3 regions of the Janthinobacterium sp. KBS0711 genome follow, and region 1 is predicted to be linked to each of the others. Evidence: predicted binding sites of a transcription regulator. Region 1 holds the regulator's gene; each other region holds the start of a gene.
What was found. Region 1 encodes LexA, which represses DNA repair genes until DNA is damaged. Its sites were predicted from a motif close to ACTGTATNNNNATACAGT; they were not measured.
Positions count from the first base shown of each region.

Region 1 (7,915 bases):
TGCTGGTGCTTCGGTGCGGTGGCTTTTGGCCGCGTCTTCGCGTTGTACCGATTTCATCATCGGCGAAGGAGCTGTTTCAGCTTTCTTCATTTTAACGGTCAGGTGACGCAACACGGCATCATTGAATTTGAATGCTGTTTCCAACTCGACCAGGGTCTCGTTGTCGCATTCGATGTTCAGGCAGATGTAGTGTGCTTTAGGCAGCTTTTGGATCGAGTAAGCCATTTGACGGCGGCCCCAATCTTCCACGCGGTGAACCGAACCGCCGCGGGTGGTTACGCTGGCTTTGTAGCGTTCGATCATCGCGGGCACTTGCTCGCTTTGGTCCGGATGGACGATAAAGACTATTTCATAATGACGCATGCAAACTCCTTCAGGTCGGATTGATAATCGCCCACCCCGGCGTCAAGACGGGTGTGGGAAGGTCAGCCGAAGATTATAACCGCCTTTTGCAAACGTTTCAATCATTCCTTCCACAAGCGCGCGAAAAGCCCGTGCGCCGCCGCGCTTTGCGCCCATGGGCAAGTATTTCTTGCGAAATTCGCCCAAAACACGGAAATCCCCTTGCATAGTGGACGATACTGTACAAAAATACAGACTGTTCATATAGACAGCATTTTAGTATGCACCCACCGCTCATGATCAAGCTGACAGCACGACAAGAACAAATCCTGAACCTGATCAAGGACGCGATTGAAAACACGGGCTTTCCTCCTACCCGTGCCGAAATCGCCAATGAACTGGGTTTCAAATCGGCCAACGCGGCTGAAGAGCATTTGCAGGCCCTGGCCCGCAAGGGCGCGATCGAGATTTCGCCCGGCACCTCGCGCGGCATCCGCCTGATCGGCGCGGCCGCCGAAGCGCCGCCGTCGAAAGTGCCGGCAGCGCTGCTGATGTCGCTGCCCCTGATCGGCCGGGTGGCGGCAGGCTCGCCCATCCTGGCGCAGGAAAACCTGGAAGCGAGCTACAACGTCGACCCGGCCCTGTTCTCGGCCAAGCCCGACTTCCTGCTGAAAGTGCGCGGCTGGTCCATGCGCGACGCCGGCATCATGGATGGCGACTTGCTGGCCGTGAAAAAGGTCGACAGCGCCAAGAATGGCCAGATCGTCGTCGCCCGCATCGGCGACGAAGTCACCGTCAAGCGCTACAAGAAGACGGGCTCCGTCATCGAACTGCTGCCGGAGAACCCGGACTTCAAGGTGATCACCGTGTCGCCCGAAGACGAGTTTGCGTTGGAAGGCCTCGCCGTCGGACTGATGCGCAGCTGGCATTAAACTGCAGCACGTAAAAAAGGGCCGCGACAGCATGACTGTCGCGGCCCTTTTTACATGGTGCGCGGCTGCTTATGCATCCAGCGCACTGCTGAAATCCTCCAGCAGATCGGCCTCATCTTCGATGCCCACCGACACGCGGATCAGGGATTCGGCGATGCCCATGCTGGCGCGGCGCTCGGCACCCATCTCGTAGAAAATCGTGTGGGCGACGGGAATGACGAGGGTGCGCGTGTCGCCCAGGTTGCTCGCTGGAATAGCCAAATTCAAACGATTGAGGAAATCGAAGCAGTCGATGCCATCCTTCAGCTCAAAGCTGAACAGCGAGCCATAGCTGCGGAACAAGTCCGTCGCCAGCGCGTGCTGCGGGTGCGACGCCAGGCCCGGGTAGTGCACGGCCGCCACTCTCGGGTCGGCGGCAAGCATGGTCGCCAGCGCCAGGGCGTTCGAGCAGGTGCGGTCCATGCGCAAGGCCATGGTTTCCGCGCCGACAGCGATATGGTGCGCCGCTTCCGGCCCCAGCGAAGCGCCGAAGTCGCGCAAGGCCTTGGCGCGGATTTGCGCGATGCCCCACTGGGCGGGCGCCGCCTTTTTATAATTTTCAAAGATGTTCGGATACCGCGTCCAGTCGAACACGCCCGTGTCCGTCAAGCTGCCGCCCAGCGCATTGCCATGGCCGCCGATGGATTTCGTCAAGGCATTGACCACCAGACCCGCGCCCACGGCTTTCGGGCGGAACAGATATGGCGTCGTCATCGTGTTGTCGACGATATACAAAATGCCCTTCTCCCGGCACAAGTCGCCGATCCTTGCCAGGTCGGCGATCTGCGTACGGGGATTGGCGATGGTTTCCACAAACACAATGCGCGTGGCCGGCGTGATGGCGGCCGCCACGTTGGCGACATCGGTGGCGTCGACGAACGACACGGCTATGCCCTGCCCCGTCACCGTTTGCCACAGGCTGTTGGTGTTGCCAAACAAAAAGGCCGACGATACGACATGGTCACCGGCGCGCAACAGCGATTGCACCACGGCGCCGATGGCGCCCATGCCGGTGGCGAAGCACAAAGTCGCCACGCCGTCTTCCATCTTGTTGACCTTGTCTTCCAGCGCGGAGACGGTCGGGTTGCCTTGGCGGCCATAACGGAAGCCCGGCTCCTTGCCCTGGAACACGGACGCGAGCTGGCGCGCATCGGCGTAACCGAAGGCAACGGAAGTATGCACGGGCTTGTGCAGCGAGCCGTGCTCGATGCCCTTGCGGCGGTCGTTATGCAGGATGGTGGTGGTGAAGCCGTAGTTTTTTTTGGTGGTCATGGTGGAAGTTCCAAATACTCGTCTTGCCGCTTAATCCAAGGCAAGTGCTGGGGTCAGACCCAGCGGGTCTGACCCCGAAAAAAAAGCCCGGCAATAGCCGGGCCTAGTATCAAGCCTCGGTAGTAGCGAGGTTCAGGTTCAGCTGGGAACGCGGCGTATCTTCGGGCGCTGCCGCCTTCGGATGGTGGCGCGCATATTCCAGGCGGTCCAGGTATTCCTGCGACACGTCGCCCGTCACGTAGACGCCATCGAAGCACGACGCCTCGAAATTGGTCAGTGCCGGGTTGACGTCGGCGATCGCCTGCTTCAGCGCGCCGATATCCTGGTAGACCAGGTAGTCGGCCGTGATTTCGCGGCACACTTCTTCCGTCGTGCGGCCGTAGGCGATCAGCTCGTCGCGCGTCGGCATGTCGATGCCGTACACGTTCGGGTAGATCACCGGTGGCGCGGCCGAAGCGAAGATGACCTTGGTCGCGCCCGCTTCACGCGCCATCTGTACGATTTCACGGCTGGTGGTGCCGCGCACGATGGAATCGTCGACCAGCAGCACCACTTTATCCTTGAATTCGGACGGGATCGCGTTGAGCTTCTGGCGCACGGATTTCTTGCGCGCCGCCTGGCCCGGCATGATGAAGGTGCGGCCGATGTAGCGGTTCTTGATGAAGCCTTCGCGGTACTCGATGTTCAGCGCCATGGCCAGCTGGATGGCGGCCGGACGCGAGGAATCGGGAATCGGCATGACCACGTCGATATGCACGCCTGGCAACTCGGCGCGGATCTTCTCGGCCAGGTATTCGCCCATTTTCAGGCGCGTGGCGTACACGGAGGCGCCGTCGATGACGGAGTCGGGACGGGCCAGGTAGACGAATTCGAACACGCAAGGGTTCAGGCTGGCATTGTCGGCGCACTGGGCGCTGTGCAATTTCTTGTCGGCATCGATAAAGACGGCTTCGCCGGGACCGATGTCGCGCACGAAGCGGAAGCCCATACCTTCCAGGGCCACGGATTCGGAAGCGATCAGGTATTCGGGACCCTGCTCCGTTTCATTGATGCCCAGGCACAACGGACGGATGCCGTGCGGGTCGCGGAAGGCCAGCAAGCCCACCCCGGCGATTTGCGCGACGGCAGCGTAACCACCCTTGACGCGGCGGTTCAGCACGGTAACGGCCTTGAAGATGGCTTCCGGGTCCAGGTTCAGGCCCGTCGTCGCTTCCTGGATTTCATGCGCCAGCACGTTGAGCAGCACTTCCGAATCGGAATCGGTATTGATGTGGCGGCGGTCGTTCTTGAACATTTCCAGCTTCAACTGTTCCCAGTTGGTCAGGTTGCCATTGTGCGCCAGCGTGATGCCGAACGGCGCATTCACATAGAACGGTTGTGCTTCCTCTTCGCTCGACGAACCGGCCGTCGGGTAACGGCAATGGCCGATGCCCGTCGTGCCTTGCAGCGAACGCATGTTGCGCGTACGGAAGACGTCACGCACGAGGCCATTGGCTTTGTGCATGGAAAACATACTGCTGTGATTGGTCGCAATCCCAGCCGCGTCCTGACCGCGATGTTGCAGGAGCAACAATGCATCATAGAGCAATTGATTGACAGGTTGATGGGAAACGACGCCGACGATGCCACACATGGTGTGCTCCTAAACTGTGCTACTGATTTTAAAAAAATTCAAAATTTCACATGCTGCGCGTAAGCGGCAGGCAGATAAGGCTTGATGGCGCGCGCGCCCTGCTCCGCGAGCGGGCTGAGCTGCGCGTTTTTCCAGAATGGCTGCTGCGGTATGGACGTCATCCCACACAAGATGACGGCGGTCAGCACGATCACAAGGCCCCGCGCCACGCCGAACAGGGTGCCCAGGGTGCGGTCGGCCAGGCTCAGGCCCGTTACCTTGACGAGCGCGTCGACCGTCATGGACAGCAATCCCATCAAAATGCGCACGCCGATGAACAGCACAACGAAAGCCAGCAGCAAACGGATGGCTTCGCCCGGCACGGCTTCCGGCAGGAATTTCGCCAGGGTGGCGCCATAGGCGTTGGCAATGACGAAGGCCACGATCCAGCTGACCAATGACAGTATTTCCTTGACCAGGCCACGCATCATGCTGATCAGCACGGACGTCACCAGCACGAACAGCACCAGGTAATCGAAGATCGTCACGCCGATTCAGCCTTGCAACATCACGCCGGTACCAGGCTGCCGCCCAGGCCCAGCTTTTGCAGCTTGGCGCGGGTCTTTTCAGCGTCTTCGCGGCTGCCGAACGGCCCCACGCGCACGCGGATGCGTTCGCCCGCCGGGCTGGAGACTTTCTGCGTGTACGACTTGATGCCCGCATCGCGCAGCTTGTCCTGCAATTCATCGACCTTGTCCTGCGTCGCCAGGGCCGCCACTTGCACCACGAACTTGCCGCTGCCGGCGTCGTGCGCCTTGTCCTGTGCTTTCTCTTGCGGCTTGCCTTCCAGGATCGCCAGCGCGCGCGCGGCATCGTCAGCCGATTGCGCCGGCTTGGCAGGCTTCGGCTCAGGCTTGGCTTCCGGCTTTACTTCATGCTTGGGCTCAGGCTTGGCTTCGGGCTTGGACTCGTGTTTCGGCTCGGGCTTGGTTTCGTGCTTCGGCTCCGGTTTCGGCTCCACCTTGACCGGCTTGGGTTCAGGCTTGGGCTCGGGTTTCGGTTCCACATAGGTCGGCTTGACCGGTGCAGGCTGGGCGGCCGCCAGCACGGGTGCCGGTGTCGGTGCAGGGGTCGGCTTGGCCGCAGGCGGCAGCGGCGCGTCGACGATTTCCTCGGACTGGTCCAGGCCATTTGCCGCGGCCCGGGCCGGAACGGCCGGCACGGGCGCCGGTGCAGGCGCGACGGCCTTTTCCTTCGACGGAATGTCGATGGCGATATCGTTGAACGGCGCCTTCGGCTCGGAGTCGAGCAGCATCGGCAAGCCGACAGCCACGCCCAGGGCCAGGGCAATGGCCCCGACCAGGCGGCGACGTGCGCGCTTTTTTTCAGGCAAGACCGGGTCCGGCGCTTCCTTGCCGCCACGGCGCGATCCACCGCCACCGGCCGTGTTGGCTGCGCGCTTGCGGGTCGGCGACTGTGCTTCGCCAGGGACATAAAAGCCGCTGTCTTCGCCAGAGGATTCTTGCTTGTTTTTAAACAGTTTCGAGAACAAGCCCATGCGTGATTTTCAGTCGAGTGCGTTTCAGTGAAGTGAGGATTTTCGGGCCTTCATCACGCCGGCTACGGTGAGGAAAGAACCAAAGACCACAATTCTATCATTCTCACCGGCCCGGCTCATTGCATTTGCAAAAGCTTGTGCCGGATCATCGAAAATAGACACAGTATGTTCGCTGCTGTCGGGCTTATCTTCGAGCATGATCTGCACCTTGGCGGCCAGCTCGGAAGCCGTGGCCGCGCGCGGCGAAGGCAGGTTCGTCAGGCACCAGTGGTCGACGTGTTCGCTCATCGCGGCCAATACGCCATCGATATCCTTGTCCTGCATGGAGCCGAACACGGCATAGGTATACGGATGGAAACCCATGTTGCCCAGGTTCTGGTTCAGCGCCGACGCCGCGTGGGGATTGTGCGCCACGTCAAGGATCACGCTGGGGCGGCCAGGCAAGACCTGGAAGCGGCCCGGCAGTTCCACCGTCACGAGGCCCGTGCGCACTTCCTGCGCGCCCACGGGCAGTTTCAGCTTCAGCACTTCCAGCGCGGCCAGCACGGCCGTCGCATTGAGGATCTGGTTGGCGCCGCGCAAGCTTGGATACGCGAGCGAATTGCGGCGCTGCTCGCGCCCGCCGTAGTTCCACTGCTGCTTGTCGCCCGAATAGTTGAAATCGCGGCCCATCAGCCACAGGTCGGCGCCGATGGCCTCGGCATGATCGATCAACGACTGCGGCGGCACGGGGTCGCTGCAGATGGCCGCCTTGCCCGGACGGAAGATGCCCGCCTTTTCAAAGCCGATCGCTTCGCGCGTGTCGCCCAGGTAATCCGTGTGGTCGATATCGACGCTGGTGACGATGGCCACGTCGGCATCGATCACGTTGACGGCGTCCAGGCGCCCGCCCAGGCCCACTTCCAGGATGGCCACGTCCAGCTTGGCCTGCGACAGCAGATGCAGAATCGCCAGGGTGGTGAATTCGAAATACGTCAGCGGCGTGTCGCCGCGCACGGCTTCAACGGCTTGGAAGCTGGCGACGATCTGTTCGTCGCTGGCCATCTCGCCCAGCACGCGGGCGCGCTCGTTAAAATCGAGAAAATGCGGCTTGATGTACAGCCCCACTTTGTAGCCTGCACGCAACAGTACGGATTCCAGCATGGCGCAGGTGGAACCCTTGCCATTCGTGCCCGCCACCATGATCACGGGGCAAGTAAAAGCCAGCTGCATGCGCGCCTTGACGGCTTGCACGCGGTCCAGGCCCATGTTGATCTGGGTTTCCGAATGGCGGGTTTCCAGCATGGCGAGCCAGTCCGGCAAGGTGGTGGGGAGGTTTTGCATGGGAGACTTCTTGATGAGGAGACAGTGCGCGAAGCGCGGAGACGGTATTGCTTGGCAACCGGGCGGGTCCGCAGGACACCGCCCGGCCTGATACTTTGGCGTTACGCCAGCACTTCCACGGCCTGGTTTTGCAACAAGGCCAGCAGGCGGGCGATTTCTTCGCGCATCTTGCGGCGGTCGACGATCATGTCGACGGCGCCCTTGGTGACGAGGAACTCGGCGCGCTGGAAGCCTTCCGGCAGTTTTTCGCGCACGGTGTTTTCAATCACGCGCGGGCCGGCAAAGCCGATCAGCGCTTTCGGTTCGGCGATGACCACGTCGCCCATGAAGGCGAACGAGGCGGACACGCCGCCCATGGTCGGGTCGGTCAGCACGCTGATGAATGGCAGTTTCTTTTCGGACAACTTGGTCAGCATGGCCGTGGTTTTTGCCATCTGCATCAAGGACAGCAAGCCTTCCTGCATGCGCGCGCCACCGGTGGCGGTGATGCAAATGAACGGCACTTTCTGTTCCAGCGCGATTTGCGCGCCGCGCACGAAGCGCTCGCCCACGACGGAGCCCATGGAGCCGCCCATGAATTCGAATTCGAAGCACGCCACGACCACCGGCAGGCTCATGATGGCGCCGCCCATGACGACCATCGCATCCGTCTCGCCCGTCGCTTCCATGGCGGACTTCAGGCGGTCAGGATATTTCTTGCTGTCCTTGAATTTCAAGGTATCGACAGGCAGGATTTCCTGGCCGATTTCATAGCGGCCGCCCGCGTCGAGCAGGCTGTCGAGGCGTTCACGCGCGCGGATGCGCATGTGGTGGTCGCATTTCGGGCACACGTGCAAA
Region 1 is NZ_LBCO01000035.1:239,134-247,048, forward strand. It holds gene rpsF (30S ribosomal protein S6) at 1-363, opposite strand, end outside; gene VM94_RS29260 (hypothetical protein) at 406-606, opposite strand; gene lexA (transcriptional repressor LexA) at 639-1,274, shown strand; gene VM94_RS24245 (cystathionine gamma-synthase family protein) at 1,344-2,585, opposite strand; gene purF (amidophosphoribosyltransferase) at 2,695-4,218, opposite strand; gene VM94_RS24255 (CvpA family protein) at 4,257-4,745, opposite strand; gene VM94_RS24260 (SPOR domain-containing protein) at 4,766-5,755, opposite strand; gene folC (bifunctional tetrahydrofolate synthase/dihydrofolate synthase) at 5,780-7,078, opposite strand; gene accD (acetyl-CoA carboxylase, carboxyltransferase subunit beta) at 7,180-7,915, opposite strand, start outside.

Region 2 (7,915 bases), on a different contig from region 1:
CAGCACTTCGCTCGTATCCGTGCTGCCCGAGGTCAGCACGAAGAACTGCTTGTCGTGCGTGCGGTCCACGTGGATGGCGAACTGTTCCACCGGTTCATGGTAGACCTGTTGCGGCGCGCCGCCCAGGGCCAGGCGGAACACGCGGTCCGAGCGCTTGGTGGTGGCGTCTTCCTGCGCCAGCATCAGGGTGGCATTGTCCGCCGCCCACGCCAGCGAGGTCACGCGCGGCATGGTGTCCGTGAGCAGCTTGCCCGTTTTCAAATCCTTGACATGCAGCTCGTACTGGCGGAAACCCGTCGTGTCGGTGGTGTAGGCCAGCAACTGTTCATTCGGGCTGATGCTGAATGCGCGCACGGCAAAGAATTTGTGGCCTTCGGCCAATTGATTCTGGTCCAGCAGGATTTCCTCTGTCGCCTGCGCATCGTAGGCGCCGCTGGCTCCCACGGGACGGCGGCAATGAATCGGATATTGCTTGCCCGCTTCCATGCGCGTGTAATAGTAGAAATTGCCCTGGCGCGCAGGCACGGACAGGTCCACTTCCTGCATGCGTCCCTTCACTTCAGCAGTCACCTTGTCGGCCAGCGGCTGGATCGGGGCCGTGACGGCGGCCGTGTAGGCGTTTTCCGCATTCAGGTAATCGATCACGGCGGGATCGGTTTTCTTTTGCAGCCAGCGGTAGTCGTCCGTGACGACCGTGCCGTGGCGCGTTTCCTGCCAGGCTGTCTTGGCGGCAATGGGTGCCGACATGGTGGCCACGGTGGTGGCGTCGGCGGCCAGCGCGGATGGCGCCAGGGTGGACAGCAGCAGGGCCGGCAGGATGGATAACCAGGCGGACCGGCGGCGCGCAGCGTGATGGGCGATAGACAAGGCGACTCCTTTTCATAGTTGTGTCAGGATTGTAATCTTGCTATTGAGAAAAGCAACCGCCGTGCTCGTGCGTTTCAACTTGCATCCATGGGCATTTCCAGCGATACTGTATATAACTACAGTATCCCGCCGCGAGGTGTCCTTGACCACATCTGCCTCCCCCCTTCCCGAGCCGCCCGCCGCCCGCCGCTGGATAGCGCACCTGGACATGGACGCCTTCTTTGCCTCCGTGGAACTGTTGAAATATCCGGAATTGCGCGGCGAAGCCGTCGTCATCGGCGGCGGGCGCTTGCAGCAGCCCGTGCTGCAGGAAGACGGCACGCGGCAGTTTGCGCGCATGCGCGACTATGTGGGGCGCGGCGTTGTCACCACGTCGACCTATGCGGCGCGCGTGTTCGGCGTGTTTTCCGCCATGGGCATCATGAAGGCGGCCAAGCTGGCGCCCGACAGCATCCTGCTGCCGGCCGACTTCGAGGCTTACCGCGACTATTCGGCCCGCTTCAAGCAGGCCGTGGCCCAGCTGTGTCCCATCATCCAGAACGTGGGCATCGATGAAATCTATGTCGACCTCACCGAATACGGCGAGCAGGCGCCGGCCATGGCGGCGCGCCTGAAGGCGGCCGTGTTCGAGGCGACGGGCCTGTCGTGCTCGATCGGCCTGGCGCCCAACAAATTACTGGCGAAAATCTGTTCCGACCTGGAAAAACCGGACGGCCTGACCATCCTGCACCCGGAAGATATTGAAACGCGCGTGTGGCCCTTGCCGGCGAAAAAGATCAATGGCATCGGCCCGAAGGCCACGGCCAAGCTGGAAGCGCTGGGCGTCAATACCATCGGCGAGCTGGCCCGGGCCGACATGGCCATGCTGCGCACGCAGTTCGGCGACCTGTACACGGGCTGGCTGCGCCAGGCGGCGCTGGGCATCGATGACCGCCCCGTGCAGACGAGCCGGGAAACCAAGTCCGTCAGCCGCGAAACGACGTTCGAGCGCGACTTGCAGGTGGTGCGCGACCGGGCCACCCTGTCGGAAAAGCTGGAAAGCCTGTGCACGCGCGTGGCGGGCGACCTCGACAAACAGTCGCTGGCGGGGCGCACGGTGGGCATCAAGCTGCGCTTCGAGGATTTCAGCACCGTCACGCGCGACATCACCTTGCCCAGCGCCACGGCGGATGCCGCCGCCATCCTGCGCGCCAGCCGCGATTGCCTGCGGCGCGTGCCATTTGACAAGAAAATCCGCCTGCTGGGCGTGCGCATCTCGACCTTGTCCGATCCTGCCATCGTGACGCGGCAGGCGCCAGCCCAGGCGGAGCTGTTTCCCGCCCTGTAGCGGCATTCCCCACGCAGCAACAACACCGCGCCAGTCCGCGCTTTTGACGGCATTCCCGTGTCGAAAGTGTAGAATGGCGTTCCCCTGGCACTACTGAAACAAACGGAAGACAAAAACTATGTGGTTCAAGAATCTTCAGATTTACCGCCTGCCCGCACCGTGGGCTTACACGCCAGAACAACTGGAAGAGGCCTTGTCCTCGAACAAATTTACGCCGGCGACCAGCATGGATCTGATGCGCCAGGGCTGGGATACGCCACGCCCGAACGGCGGCCTGGTCCACGTGGTCAACAAACAGATGCTGATCCTGCTGGGCACGGAAAAGAAACTGCTGCCAGCGACCGTCATCAACCAGGTGGCCAAGGCCCGCGCCGCCGAGATGGAAGAAGCGCAAGGCTTTGCGCCTGGCAAGAAAGCCATGAAGGAATTGAAGGAACGCGTGGCCGACGAACTGCTGCCGCGCGCCTTCAGCATCCGCAGCAACGTGTGGACGTGGATCGACCCCGTCAATGGATGGCTGGTGGTCGATGCCGCCAGCCCGGCGAAAGCCGATGAAGTCATCAAGCTGCTGTTGAAAGCCGTCGACAAACTGCCGCTGGAAAGCCTGCGCGTGCAGCGCTCGCCCGTGGCGGTGATGACGGAATGGCTGCAAGCGGACGATGCGCCTGCCGGCTTCACGGTCGACATGGATACGGAATTGCGCGCCACGGGCGAGAGCAAGGCCACCGTGCGCTACGTGCGCCACACCCTGGAAGCGGACGACGTGCGCCGCCACATCGCGGCCGGCAAGCAATGTACGCGCCTGGCCATGACGTGGAACGACAAGATCTCGTTCGTGCTGACAGAGTCGCTGGCCATCAAGAGCGTCAAGCCGCTGGACGTGATCAAGGAAACGGAATCGAGCACGAAGAACGACGAAGAACGTTTCGACGGCGACGTGATGCTGATGACGGGCGAGCTCTCCAAGCTGATGGCCGACGTGGTCGAAGCATTGGGCGGCGAAGCGACGGCGTAAGCACAAGCAATTTTGCGTGATAGACGGCCCGCTGGCATTGCCCAGCGGGCCGTTTTGCATTGGGAAATTGCTGGCGCCAGTGCGCGGAAATTTTCCATATGGAAATAATATTTCCATGGTATCGTTGCTATCATGGCATTAATTATTTCTACATAACCCATGCACAAGTATTTCCAGCACTGTTGCGCCGCCTTTATCCTCGGGACCACGCAGCTGGCCGCCGCCCAGGCGCAAATCTCCGATGCCACCCTGCGCCAGCTGAGCGCTTGCGATGCCTCTTTTTTCCGCAGCCTGCATCAGGACGACGCGGCCCTGGCGGGCAGCGTGCCGCTGGCCACGCGCGGTGATGCCAGCTGGATCAAGGTACCCAACCGCAATCAGGCCCAGGCCGGCAGCATCCAGTTTGCCACTCACTTGCGCGCTGGCGGCTTGACTTTGCTTGGCTACACCGATGAAGTGTCGGATCTGGGCAGCCTGGGACGCTATTACCACGCAGGAAACTGCGTACGTGGTCGAGAGTGCTTTACTGCATGATCTGGGCGTCGCCGTGCAATTGCGTACGGTATCGAAAGATTAGGGCGAGAGTCACTACCGTTATCTGGATATCAAGGTGACGCAATAGCTGTGCGACAAGAAAAAAACGCCTTGCACGGTGCGTGCAAGGCGCTTTCGAGACCCGCTAGTTCACGTTCTTATATTAGAACTTGTACGAGCCGGTGATGTAGAACGTGCGCAGCATCGGATCGGCGTAACGCGGATCGAAGCCAACCTGATGGCCCGACGAGGCACGCAGCGACAGCGGTGGATTGCGGTCGAACAGGTTCTTGATACCGGCACGGATCGACGTTTTGTTGTTGATCGCGTAGCGGCCTTGCCAATCGAAGGTGATGTGCGACGGCACGTCCAGGCGGAGCTTTTCCATGCCTTTGGTGTCGACGTTATACACCTCGGTCAGGGCATCGGTGTAGCCATTGCGGTAGTTCACCACCATCGTGTTGCTCAGCTTGCCGGTGTCCAGGGTGGCGGTCAGCTTGATCAGGTCGCGGAACGTCACGGCCTGGTTGATGCCGTAGATGTTCAGGCTGCTGGTCCAGTCATTACGCGTGCCTGGGACGGTGTAGTCTGCCTTGAGCATGTGGGTGCCGTTCAGGTTCACGGTCAGGTTGCCGAAGTCCAGCTTCTTGCGCGCCGTCATGTCCCAGTCGATACCACGGTTATGCATCTGGCCAATATTGACTGCCAACGATTTGAATGCATAGAACGCTTTTGGGCTGTCCACAGGCGTGATGAGGGTGAAGTAATCCTTGTATTTTTCCGGATCCGAGAAGGCCAGCGATTCGGCCACCGACGATACGGCATCAAAGATCTTCACATCCCACAGGTCGGCGCCGAACGAGAAGCTCGAGTTAGGCTCAACGCGGAAACCGGCCGTGAATTGCTTCGACGTTTCAGATTTCAGGTCAGGGTTGCCGCCAGTCATGCGGTTGTATTGCTTCTTGCTATCCTGGCAGCCTGCGGTACCTGGGAACGGGCAGTCATACGCGCTGGCCGTGAAGCCGGCGGTGTCCAGTTTCTGTCCCAGATCCAGCATGCTTGGCGCCTTGAAACCCGTGCCATAGGAGCCGCGGATCAGCAAGGACTGCACTGGTTGCCAGCGTGCCGACACCTTGTAGGTCGATGCGCTTTCGCTCTTGCCGGAGGTGGTATGGGTCAAGCCATTGTCGACTGCCGATACATTGTCCAGGCGTGCGCCGATGGTCACTTCCACGGTCTTGGTGACGGGCGCCAGCAATTCGGCGAAGACGCCGTACGTCTTGCGGCTCAGGTCATATGCCTTCTTGGTCTCGAAGCCATAGATGGTGTCCTTGTTGGCGCCGGTACTTGGCGATTGCTCATAGCTGTACTCGCGATAGTCGCCGCCGATACCGATGTTGGCCATGCCGCCTGGCAAGCTGAACACTTCACGCGAACCGTGCGCATCGACACCGCGCAAGGTGGTCGACGCGGTACGCACGGAACCGTTGAATTGCGAGTCGTTGATCAGTTGTTGCACTGCAGCCGTTTGCTGGCCTGGCAGGGCGAAGGGATCGAAATCTTTATTGTTGAGCAAAGACGTGAAATCGCCGCGTTTGGCATAACCGCCAACGTAGCGCTCGTTGATCGAATTTTTCGACCAGGTCAGGCCACTGCCGTAGTTCCAGCCGGCAAACTCGCCTTCGACGCCCAGCACCAGGTGCTTGGTGTCGGTAATTGTCTGGCTGGCACGCGGCCCCCAGTCGACGAGGCGATAGTTGGCGATGACCGACGACAGGTTGTTTTCCTGATTCGTCGTCAGGCCAGGCTGGATGTGCTCTACGTAGCTAGGCAACATCGTGACCTTGCCGCTTTTTGCATCGCGGTTGAACACGGTCACAGGGACCGGGTTGGCGGCGATACGGGCCGTCAGGTCATAGTGCGACAAGGCGACTTCGGCAAATGCCGTCATGTCGTCCGAGACCTTGTAGGTGGCGCGGGTAAACAGGCTGTCGCGCTTCGATTGCGGCACGATTTCCACCATGGATGCACCATCGAAACCGCATGCATTGGTATTCGTCGGCGTGACATAGTTTTGCGGCGCGCAATCGCCGTTGGCCTTCAGGTACGGATTGTAGGTATAGCCCTTGTCGGCCTTGGTGTCGACGAAGGACAGCGAGGCATTCGCGGGAGCTGCCGACGAGCTCGTATTGTTGTAGATGTAGTTTTTACCGTTGCGGCTGAATGGAATGAAGCCGCTGCGGGCGAAGGAACGATCGGTCGCGCGCACTTTTTCTTGTTCGTCGTGACGATAGCTGACCAGCACGTTGTAGCGGTCTTCGTCCAGGTCACCGAAACCGTAGGTGATGTTGGTATTCCAGCTATTGCCGCCGCCGCTGTGTTCTGGCGCGGTGTAGGTCGCTTCGGCGGTGCCGCCTTGCAGGTTCTTTTTCAGAATGAAGTTGATCACGCCGGCGATGGCGTCCGAACCGTACAGGGCCGAAGCGCCGTCGGTCAGGATTTCGACACGTTCAACCGCGCTCATCGGAATGGCGTTCAGGTTGACCGTATTGTCGGCGCCTTGCGGCGCAATGCGGCGGCCGTTCAGCAGGACCAGGGTATAGCTTTCGCCGATGTCATGGATCGAGGCGCTGGTGCGGCCACCTGAGTCCGAGCCGGCTGCCGTGGCGCCGATCTGGAAACCTTGCATGGCTGGCAAATTTTGTACCAGGTCGGCAATCGTGGTGGCGCCGGTCTTGGCGATCGCTTCTTGCGACAGGCGCTGCACAGGCAGGGCGCCTTCGACAGCGATACGCTTGATGCTCGAACCGGTAATTTCAACTTTTTGAATTGCTTCGTCCGCCATGGATTGGCCGGAGAACAAAACGCTGCCTGCCAGGACGGTCAGGGCCAGGCGTACGCTGCGTACGCCGATTTTTTCTTTAAATGCCATTGTAACAATTACTCCGTAGTAGTTTTAATAACGACAAGCAGTACACGAGCACCGCTCAGGTCATCGGATAGATGGCCTGCGGAGGCGTGTACGGTAGGCGTAACCACATCGGTGGGAGGTGGAAGACTACTTGGTGCAATATTGTTGTAAATGCACTTTTTTGCTTGTCGAGGCAAACATTATGTCTTCTCAGCAAGAAAAAATGCATATAAACCGTGTCACATTTGGCAGTAAATAAGAAATACTGAAGAATATTTTATATAAATGTTAAATGTGAAGTTTATATTTATAAATATCGTTGTTTTAAAAAATGATCAATGGTGTTTTTATGCAACATTAAATTATTGTATTGGCAATTTGATGTTCTACCTACAATAATTTGATGAAAACCAAGAAATCGCAGAATTTATGCCATGTGAAAAAACGTAAAAAAGCCCGCTAAAAGCGGGCTGGTCGAATTGTGACAGAGTGTCAGTCAGGCCGTGTGCCGGTCTGCTTTTGCGCCCTGTCCCGCCATCGGCTTACAAGGGCTGGAATACGCCGGCGGCGCGGTTCTTTTGCACATTGTCCCAGGCGAAGATCTGGCCATTCATGGCCACGTACACGCCGGCTGGCAAGGTTTGCGCCACGCCGCAGGCAAAGCCGAGGTTGAACAGGGCATCGGAATTGTCGATTTCGTAGGGAATCATGGCACCCGTCAAAATCACCGTTTGCTGCAGGTTCGCCGCGCCCAGCACTTGCGCCGTTTCGCGCATGGTGTCGGTGCCGTGGATGATGACGATGGCTTTCTCCTGCGCCGCGCGGCACGAGGCCAGCACGCGCTGGCGGTCCGCATCCTGCATGTCGAGCGAGTCCAGCAGTGGCAATTGCTCCAGCGCCACGGGCGCCGTCATGCGCGCGCGGGCAATCGCTGCCGGCAAATGACTGTCGGAAAAGCCCAGAGTACCGTTCAATTCGTTGTAGTGCTTGTCGAAAGTGCCGCCGGTGGCGAGTATGCGCAAAGTCATGATGTGGTCACGATGTCAGTGGAGAATGACGCGCATGATATCGTGGATTGGCGCTCTTGCGTGAATGGCGCCGCATCTGGAAAATTTGGCCATCTGTGAGTACACTGGTTTCTTTGTTTGCCTGCCACCCCGACTCCGTATGAAAGCGCTCGCTCCCGGTACCGTCATTTTTCACCGCCACCGCGGTTACGGGGTGATCACGTCCGTCAATCTGCTGACGGGCTGGATCGCCG
Region 2 is NZ_LBCO01000014.1:128,454-136,368, forward strand. It holds gene VM94_RS09250 (S9 family peptidase) at 1-867, opposite strand, end outside; gene dinB (DNA polymerase IV) at 1,010-2,194, shown strand; gene VM94_RS09260 (recombination-associated protein RdgC) at 2,313-3,209, shown strand; gene VM94_RS09265 (hypothetical protein) at 3,369-3,743, shown strand; gene VM94_RS09270 (TonB-dependent receptor plug domain-containing protein) at 3,907-6,675, opposite strand; gene VM94_RS09275 (asparaginase domain-containing protein) at 7,197-7,682, opposite strand; gene VM94_RS09280 (hypothetical protein) at 7,822-7,915, shown strand, end outside.
Region 2: the regulator LexA is predicted to act here: its motif matches at 973-990, upstream of dinB (DNA polymerase IV).

Region 3 (7,915 bases), on a different contig from region 1:
CGATGCCTTCACCGATGGCCCAGCGCGCGCCATCGGCGAGATCGTCCTGCATCTTCAAGCCCCATTGCTTCCAGCCGGCGCGAAAATGCTTGGCGCCAAAGCCTGTGCTGCCTCGAAATTCCGGCTGCAATACGGCATAGCCACGCGAGGCAAGAAATTGCACTTCGGCATTCCATTGCCAGGAGCTGCCGCGCACATACGGGCCGCCATGCACGAGCACAACCAGCGGCAGCTGCTTGCCGGAACTCGTGGCGGGCACGGTGAGCCAGGCGGGAATGGACAGGCCATCGCGCGCCTTGTAGCGCACCAGCTGCTGCTCGCTCATCTGCGCCGGCTGAATGAGCGGCTGCGCCTCGCCGATGATGCTCAGCTTGCCCGTGTCGCTATTGAACAGCGAGAATTTGCCCGGCTGCCGGTCGGAATACGAAGTCACCAGCATGAAGGGCGTGGCGGGGCGTGCTGCCAGCGAGACCAGGTTGATGGTCGCTGGCAGCAGGGAGTCGATGCGCGCCTGGGTCGTCGTCATGGCGGGATCGAACCAGCGCGTGGCGCGCGCATCGCTCAGGTGGCGCACGCCCAGCAGCTTGCCTTGCCCGACGATCAGATTGCCGCTGAAGTCATAGCCGTCGAGCGAGATGAGGGGCGTGGCTGTGATGCGCCTGCTGGCCAGGTCGTAGGCATGCACGGACAGCGTGTCGCTGCCCATGCGGGCGCTCACGTACAGGGTGCCGTCCGGACCGAAGGAGAGCGGGGTGAAGGCATCGGGGCCGCCGAGGTAGGCGTCGAATTGCGCCAGCGTGCGCCAGGCGCCGCCGTCCGGCTCCCGGTACATGACGCTTTCGATATTGCGTTCCCGCGTCACGGCCAGGCGCGGTTCGCCATGCTGGTCGAGCAGCCAGCGGCGCACCTTGCCCGGCGGCTTGACGGTCGTGCTGCGGCCCGTGAGCGTATCGAGCTGCCGCAAGCCCTCGTAGTCGACTTCGCCCGTCGAGGCGTACACGGTGCTGCGCACATACACGGCCGGGGAATCCTGCGCACCGCGCTGGCCCGTCAGGTAGGTATGCCAGGGCAGCAGTTTATAGATCGAGGTGGAGGCATCGGGCATGGCGCTGCGGGCGGCCAGCTGGCGAAAATTGCCGCCGTCGCGGTCGACGGCAAACAGGCCCGGCCCGAAACGCATGTCGCCGGGCGCCGTCTGGCGGTCGCGCGTGTTCAGGATCAGGCGTTCGTTGTTGACCCATTCGACGTTGCCCACGTCGACATCGCTGAATTGCGCCACGACCTTGATGCTGTTATCGAGCAGGTTGACGATGGCCAGCCGTTCGCGATTGTTCGCGCCGCTCACTTTCACGGCCAGGTGGCGCGCATCGGGCGACAGCTGGGGGCCGCTGAATTCGGGATTGGTGAAGAAGGCCGACAGCGGTGGCGGCGCGACGGCGGTGTGCGCTTGTGTGGGGATGGCAAACAGGCTGGCGCAGGCGGCCAGGATAAGTAGCAGACGCAAGAAAACCTTGGGCATGGTGTGTTGTAACCTGGAAGAAAAATTGAGATGGACGCTCACTCCGGCGCCCGGATATGTTCGACGAGCCCCATGCTGCGGCGTCCCGGCGCCGGCGTCAGCCAGCTGACCAGAATAGCGGCGGCCAGGCCGGCCGGCACGCCGAAGATGCCGGCGGAAATCGGTGCAATATGAAACCATTGGCCACTGGCATTGCCACCAAGCATGGTGCTTGTATGCAGCATGTAGTACAGGCACACGCCAAAGCCCGTCAGCATGCCGGCCAGCGCGCCCTGGTAATTGGCGCGTTGCCAGAACACGCCCAGCACCAGCGGCGGGAACAGGGTCGAGGCGGCCAGGGAAAAGGCCACGCCCACCAGCGACAAAATATCGGCCGGCTTTTGCGAGGCCGCATAGGCGGCGATGAAAGCCACGGCCAGCAGCAGCAATTTTGAAATTGTCACGCGCTTTTGCGTCGAGGCGCTGGGATCGACCACCTTGTAATAGATGTCGTGCGACAGGGCGTTCGAGATCGCCAGCAGCAAGCCATCGGCTGTCGACAGGGCGGCGGCGAGGCCGCCGGCCGCCACCAGGCCGGAAATCACGTAGGGCAGGCCGGCGATCTCGGGCGTGGCCAGAACGAGCACGTCGGCGTCGATGGAAATTTCCGCCAGTTGCACGATGCCGTCGCGGTTGACGTCGACGATGCTGATCAGGGGACTGAGCTTGTCCACATTGGCCCAGTACGACACCCAGGTGGGCAGATTCGCGTATTGGGTGCCCACGAGCGCCGAGTAAATATCGTACTTGACCAGCACGGCCAGCGCGGGAATCGTGAGATAGATCAACAGGATGAAGAACAGGGTCCAGAACACGGACACGCGCGTGTCGTGCACGGAGGGCGTGGTGTACGATCGCATGAGGATGTGCGGCAGGGCGGCCGTGCCCAGCATCATGCAAAACACGAGGGCCAGGAAATTGTTGCGCTTGATGTCGGATTGCTCCCGGTCGGCGGCGGGAAACGGCTGCGCGTGCGGAATGATCGGCTCGGCGCGTTTCTGGTTCTGCGCCTGCGCCGCTTGCCACAGCACGCGTGCTTCGTCCGGACTTTTCGGATACGCGATCAGGTAGCGCTCCGCGTTGCGGATGTCGAACAGCGAGGTATTGCGTTGGCGCAAACTGTCGAGCTGGCGCTGGGCCGCCAGGCGGCCTTGCTCCCAGGAGCCGGGCAAGCCGTCGATGCGCGCCTGGTAGCTTTGCGCGCGCTGGCGGAAGATGGTGCGCACTTCGTTTTCTTTCGGGTCCGTTTCCAGCACGTGTTCGCGCGCGCTCAGCTGCGTCAGCACCTTGCCGTAGGCGATCTGCGGCACGGGATTGTCCGCATGCTTGACCGACAGCCACATGGCGGGAATCAAAAAGGCGACGAGGATGATGATGTATTGCGCCACCTGCGTCCAGGTGATGGCGCGCATGCCGCCCAGGAAGGAGCAGACGAGGATGCTGGCCAGGCCCAGGAAGATGCCGACGGAAAAATCCACGCCCGTGAAGCGCGAGGCGATCAGGCCGACGGCGTAGATCTGCGCCACCACATACGTAAACGACACGATGATGGTGGCGGCCACGGCCACCACGCGCACGCTGGCGCCTCGTTTGTCGGTGCCGCTGCCGTAGCGGGCGGCGAGGAAATCGGGAATCGTGTACTGGCTGAACTTGCGCAGGTAGGGCGCGATCAATAGCGCCACCAGGCAATAGCCGCCCGTCCAGCCCATGATGAAGGCCAGGCCGTCGAAACCGTTCAGGTACAGGCCGCCGGCCAGGCTGATGAAGCTGGCGGCCGAGATCCAGTCGGCGGCCGTGGCCATGCCGTTGAACATGGCCGGCACCCTGCGCCCCGCCACATAGTATTCGGTGACGTTCGACGTGCGACTGATGACGCCGATGGTGGCGTACAGGGTGATGGTGACGAGCATGAACAGGTAGCCGATCCACGCGCGCGGCATGCCCTCCTGTTCCAGCACGGACAGGGCCAGCAGGAAGGCGGCGAAACCGGCCGTAAACAGCAGGTAGTAGCGGCTCAGCCGGGCAAAGAAGGTGCGGTGGCCGCTCATGCGTGCTCCTCGGCATGGAAGTCCCGGTCGAGGCGCCGCATGCGCCACGCATAGAAGGCGATGATGGCCAGGTACACGAGCGAGGCGCCCTGAGCCGCCATATAGAAGGGCAGCGGCCAGCCGAACAGGTTCAGGTGCAGCAGCTCGCGCGCATAGAACACGGTCAGGAAGCCCGTCAGCAGCCAGACCAGCAGCAGGATGGCCGTCAGGCGCCGCGTCTTGCGCCAGTGGATGTCGCGGCGCGCCTGCAATTCGGGGCTGGGCGCGTGCGACGGCCGCGCCGGGGCAACGGGTGGGCTCGGCTTATCCATACGTGATGTCATCCTCTTCTGGCGCGTCCGGCAACAGCAGGGCGATGCTCAGGCGCAGCAGGGTGCCCGGCAGCTTTGGCGACTGCGCGCGCGGATTGTTGAAAATATCGACTTCGGCGCCATGCTGCTGGGCAATTTCGCGCACGATGGCCAGGCCCAGGCCGCTACCGTCGACATTGCTGCCGAGAATGCGGTAAAAGCGTTCGAACACGTGCGCCCGCTCGGCCGGCGCAATGCCGGGGCCCGTATCTTCCACTTCCAGGATGGCCAGCTCCAGGGTGCTGCGCACGCGCACCGTGACGCTGCCGCCCGACGGCGTGTAGCGCAGGGCGTTGTCGATCAGGTTGCTCAGCAGCTCGCGCAGCATCATGGCATTGCCGGAAATCATGATCGAATACGCGGGCTGCTCGAAGCCCAGGTCGATATGCTGGGCAAACGAAGCTTGCACCCAGTCCTGCACCACGCCGCGCGCCAGTTCGCTCAGTTCGATCGGCTCGAACGCCGTGCCCGCCTGCGGCTGGTTTTCCGCGCGCGCCAGGGCCAGCAGCTGGTTGACCAGGCGCGTGGCCGCTTCCGAACTTTTCGCCAGCTGCAGCAGCGAGCGGTGGATCTCGTCGTGGTCGGTCTGGCGCAAGGCCAGCTCCGATTGCATGCGCATGCCGGCCAGCGGCGTCTTCATCTGGTGCGCGGCATCGGCGATGAAGCGTTTCTGCATGTCGATCGACAGCGACAGCCGCGCCAGCATCTCGTTGAGCGAACCGACCAGCGGCGTGATTTCCTCGGGTACCTGGCCCGATTCGATGGGCGATAAATCGTCGGGCGGGCGGGCGCGTATGCGTTCCTGCAATTGCGCCAGCGGCGACAGGCCGCGCGCCAGGGCAAACCAGACCAGGGCCAGGATCACAGGCAGGATGATGAACTGCGGCAAAATCACGCCCTTGATGATTTCATTGGCCAGCTGGGCGCGTTTTTCCAGTGTCTCGGCCACTTGCACCAGCGCCCGGCTTTGTTCCTCGTCGTTGTCGGAAGCAATATCGAGATAGCTGAACGCCACGCGCACGGGCGTGCCGTGGATGGTGTCGTTGCGAAACAGCACCATGCCGCTGCGGTATTTGTCGGGGTCTTGCGGCGGCGGCAAATCGCGGTCGCCGGCCAGGTATTCGCCGCGCGGTCCCACCACCAGGTAATACAGGGTGTCGACATCGTCGCCGCGCAGCAAGTCGCGGCCATTATTATTGCTGCTCTTTTGGTTCCTGTCGGGCGCGCGGCGCAGCATGGCGCCGTCGGCCTGCTTGACCTGCTGCGTGAGCACCGTCACGCTGTCTTCCAGCGCATGGTCGAACGGCTGATTGGCGATGCCCTTGGCCACCAGATAGGTGATGGCGATGCTCATCGGCCACAGCAGCAGCAGGGGCGCCAGCATCCAGTCGAGGATTTCGCCGAACAGCGAATGCTCGATGGTGTCATCCTGCTCCGTGGTGGGCGGCTCGAACCAGTCGTCGTCGTCCGGTTCGTCCGCTGGCGCCTCGCGCGCCTTCACTTGCTGGCGGGTCCGCTGGCCGGGCTTGCCGACTCGCCCGCTTCGGCGTTCAGGCGCGCCGCTTCCGAATATTTTTCCAGGCAATAGCCGAGGCCGCGCACGGTGGCGATGCGCACGCCGCCCACCTCGATCTTCTTGCGCAGGCGGTGGACATACACTTCGATGGCGTTGTTCGACACTTCCTCGCCCCATTCGCACAGGTGGTCGACCAGCTGCTCTTTCGAGACCAGGCGGCCGGTGCGGCCCAGCAGGATTTCCAGCAAGCCCAGTTCGCGCGCCGACAGGTCGAGCATCTGGTCGTTGATGTAGGCGCTGCGTCCCACCTGGTCGTAGCTGAGGGGGCCGTGCTTGATGATGGTGGCGCCGCCGCCGGCGCCGCGGCGCGTCAGGGCGCGCACTCTTGCCTCCAGTTCCGACAAGGCGAACGGCTTGGCCATATAATCATCGGCACCGAGGTCGAGGCCATTGACGCGTTGTTCGATGGAATCGGCGGCCGTCAGGATCAGTACCGGCAGCAGCGAGGCGCGCGCGCGCAGGCGGCGCAGCACTTCCAGGCCGGACATTTTCGGCAGGCCCAGGTCGAGGATCAGCAAGTCGAATTCCTGGGTGGACAGAGCCGTATCGGCTTCCTGGCCCGTCTTGACGTAGTCGATTGCATAACCGGACTGGCGCAGCGAGCGGGTCAGGCCATCGGCCAGCACGCTGTCATCTTCGGCAAGTAAAATACGCATGGTGCACTTCCTATGCTTTGCGGCGGTAGAAGCTTGTATTGTGTTTCATTTTCCGCAAGGTGGCGAATTTTTGTGAAAATCCAGGCTTGTATTGATCTGTTTCAAAACAAATCCACGTTCCGCTTGCATTGATCACTGTTTTTTTATACAGTACTGTCTGTGTAAAGAATTTAACCCACTGGCGCTATCGCAGGCTGCACGGTTCACGTAGATGCGTCACGTGAATCCGCAACTGTAGAACGGCTGAAAGAACATATGGACGATAAAAAAGCTGTAGTACCCGCATCGGAAAAAGCCAAGGCGCTCGCCGCCGCACTGGCGCAGATCGAGAAGCAGTTTGGCAAAGGTTCGGTCATGCGCATGGATGCCAGCGCACCGATCGAAGAAGTGCAAGTCGTGTCGACCGGTTCGCTCGGCCTCGATATCGCGCTGGGCGTGGGCGGCTTGCCGCGCGGCCGCGTGGTGGAAATCTACGGTCCGGAATCGTCGGGTAAAACCACGCTGACCCTGCAAACCATCGCCGAAATGCAAAAACTGGGCGGCACGTGCGCCTTTATCGACGCCGAGCACGCGCTGGACGTCGGTTACGCGCAAAAGCTGGGCGTGAACCTGCATGAATTGCTGATCTCGCAACCGGATACGGGCGAGCAGGCGCTGGAAATCTGCGACGCCCTCGTGCGTTCGGGCAGCGTCGACCTCGTCGTCATCGACTCCGTGGCCGCGCTGACGCCACGCGCCGAGATCGAAGGCGACATGGGCGATTCCCTGCCAGGCTTGCAAGCGCGCCTGATGTCGCAAGCCCTGCGCAAGCTGACCGGTTCCATCAACCGCACCAATACTCTGGTCATCTTCATCAACCAGATCCGCATGAAGATCGGCGTGATGTTCGGCAGCCCGGAAACGACCACCGGCGGCAATGCGCTGAAATTCTACGCTTCCGTGCGCCTGGACATCCGCCGCACCGGCTCGATCAAGTCCGGTGATGAAGTGATCGGCAACGAAACCAAGGTCAAGGTCGTCAAGAACAAGATCGCGCCACCGTTCAAGGAAGCGCACTTCGACATCCTGTACGGCGCAGGCACTTCGCGCGAAGGCGAAATCCTGGACCTGGGCTCGGATGCCAAGATCGTGGAAAAATCCGGTTCGTGGTACAGCTACAACGGCGAACGCATCGGCCAGGGCAAGGACAACGCCCGCGCCTTCCTGCAAGAGCGTCCGGCGCTGGCCCGCGAAATCGAAAACAAGGTCCGCGCTTCGCTGGGCGTACGCGAACTGCCGCCGCTGGCTGCTGAAAAACCGGAAAAAGCGGACAAAGCCGCCGACAAGGCTGCCAAGGCTGCGGAAGCCAAGCCAGAGTAGGTCGGATTAGCGCGGCAAAGCCGCGCGTAATCCGACAACACCACAGACGTCAACAATGTTGTCGGATTACGGCCCAAGGGGCCTAATCCGACCTACGCATGGCTTGCCGCAAGGTAGGACCATAATCGCCGTCCCGCGCTGTTGCGCCGGGCGGCGATTGTGTTTGGGTGACGTGATCGTGGAATGAAAGACAAGGTGGGTGTATGGCCGCAGTACAACTAAGCTTGAAGGGCAGGGCGCTACGCTTTTTGTCGATGCGTGAACACAGCCGCATGGAATTGCGGCGCAAGCTGCAGCGCCATGCGCAAGAGGGTGATGACGTGGAAGCCTTGCTCGACAGCCTGGAGCAAGCCAACTGGCTGTCGCAG
Region 3 is NZ_LBCO01000024.1:904,024-911,938, reverse strand. It holds gene VM94_RS16715 (alpha/beta hydrolase family protein) at 1-1,519, opposite strand, end outside; gene VM94_RS16710 (sodium:solute symporter family protein) at 1,558-3,606, opposite strand; gene VM94_RS16705 (DUF4212 domain-containing protein) at 3,603-3,917, opposite strand; gene VM94_RS16700 (sensor histidine kinase) at 3,910-5,457, opposite strand; gene VM94_RS16695 (response regulator) at 5,454-6,188, opposite strand; gene recA (recombinase RecA) at 6,444-7,547, shown strand; gene recX (recombination regulator RecX) at 7,751-7,915, shown strand, end outside.
Region 3: the regulator LexA is predicted to act here: its motif matches at 6,323-6,340, upstream of recA (recombinase RecA).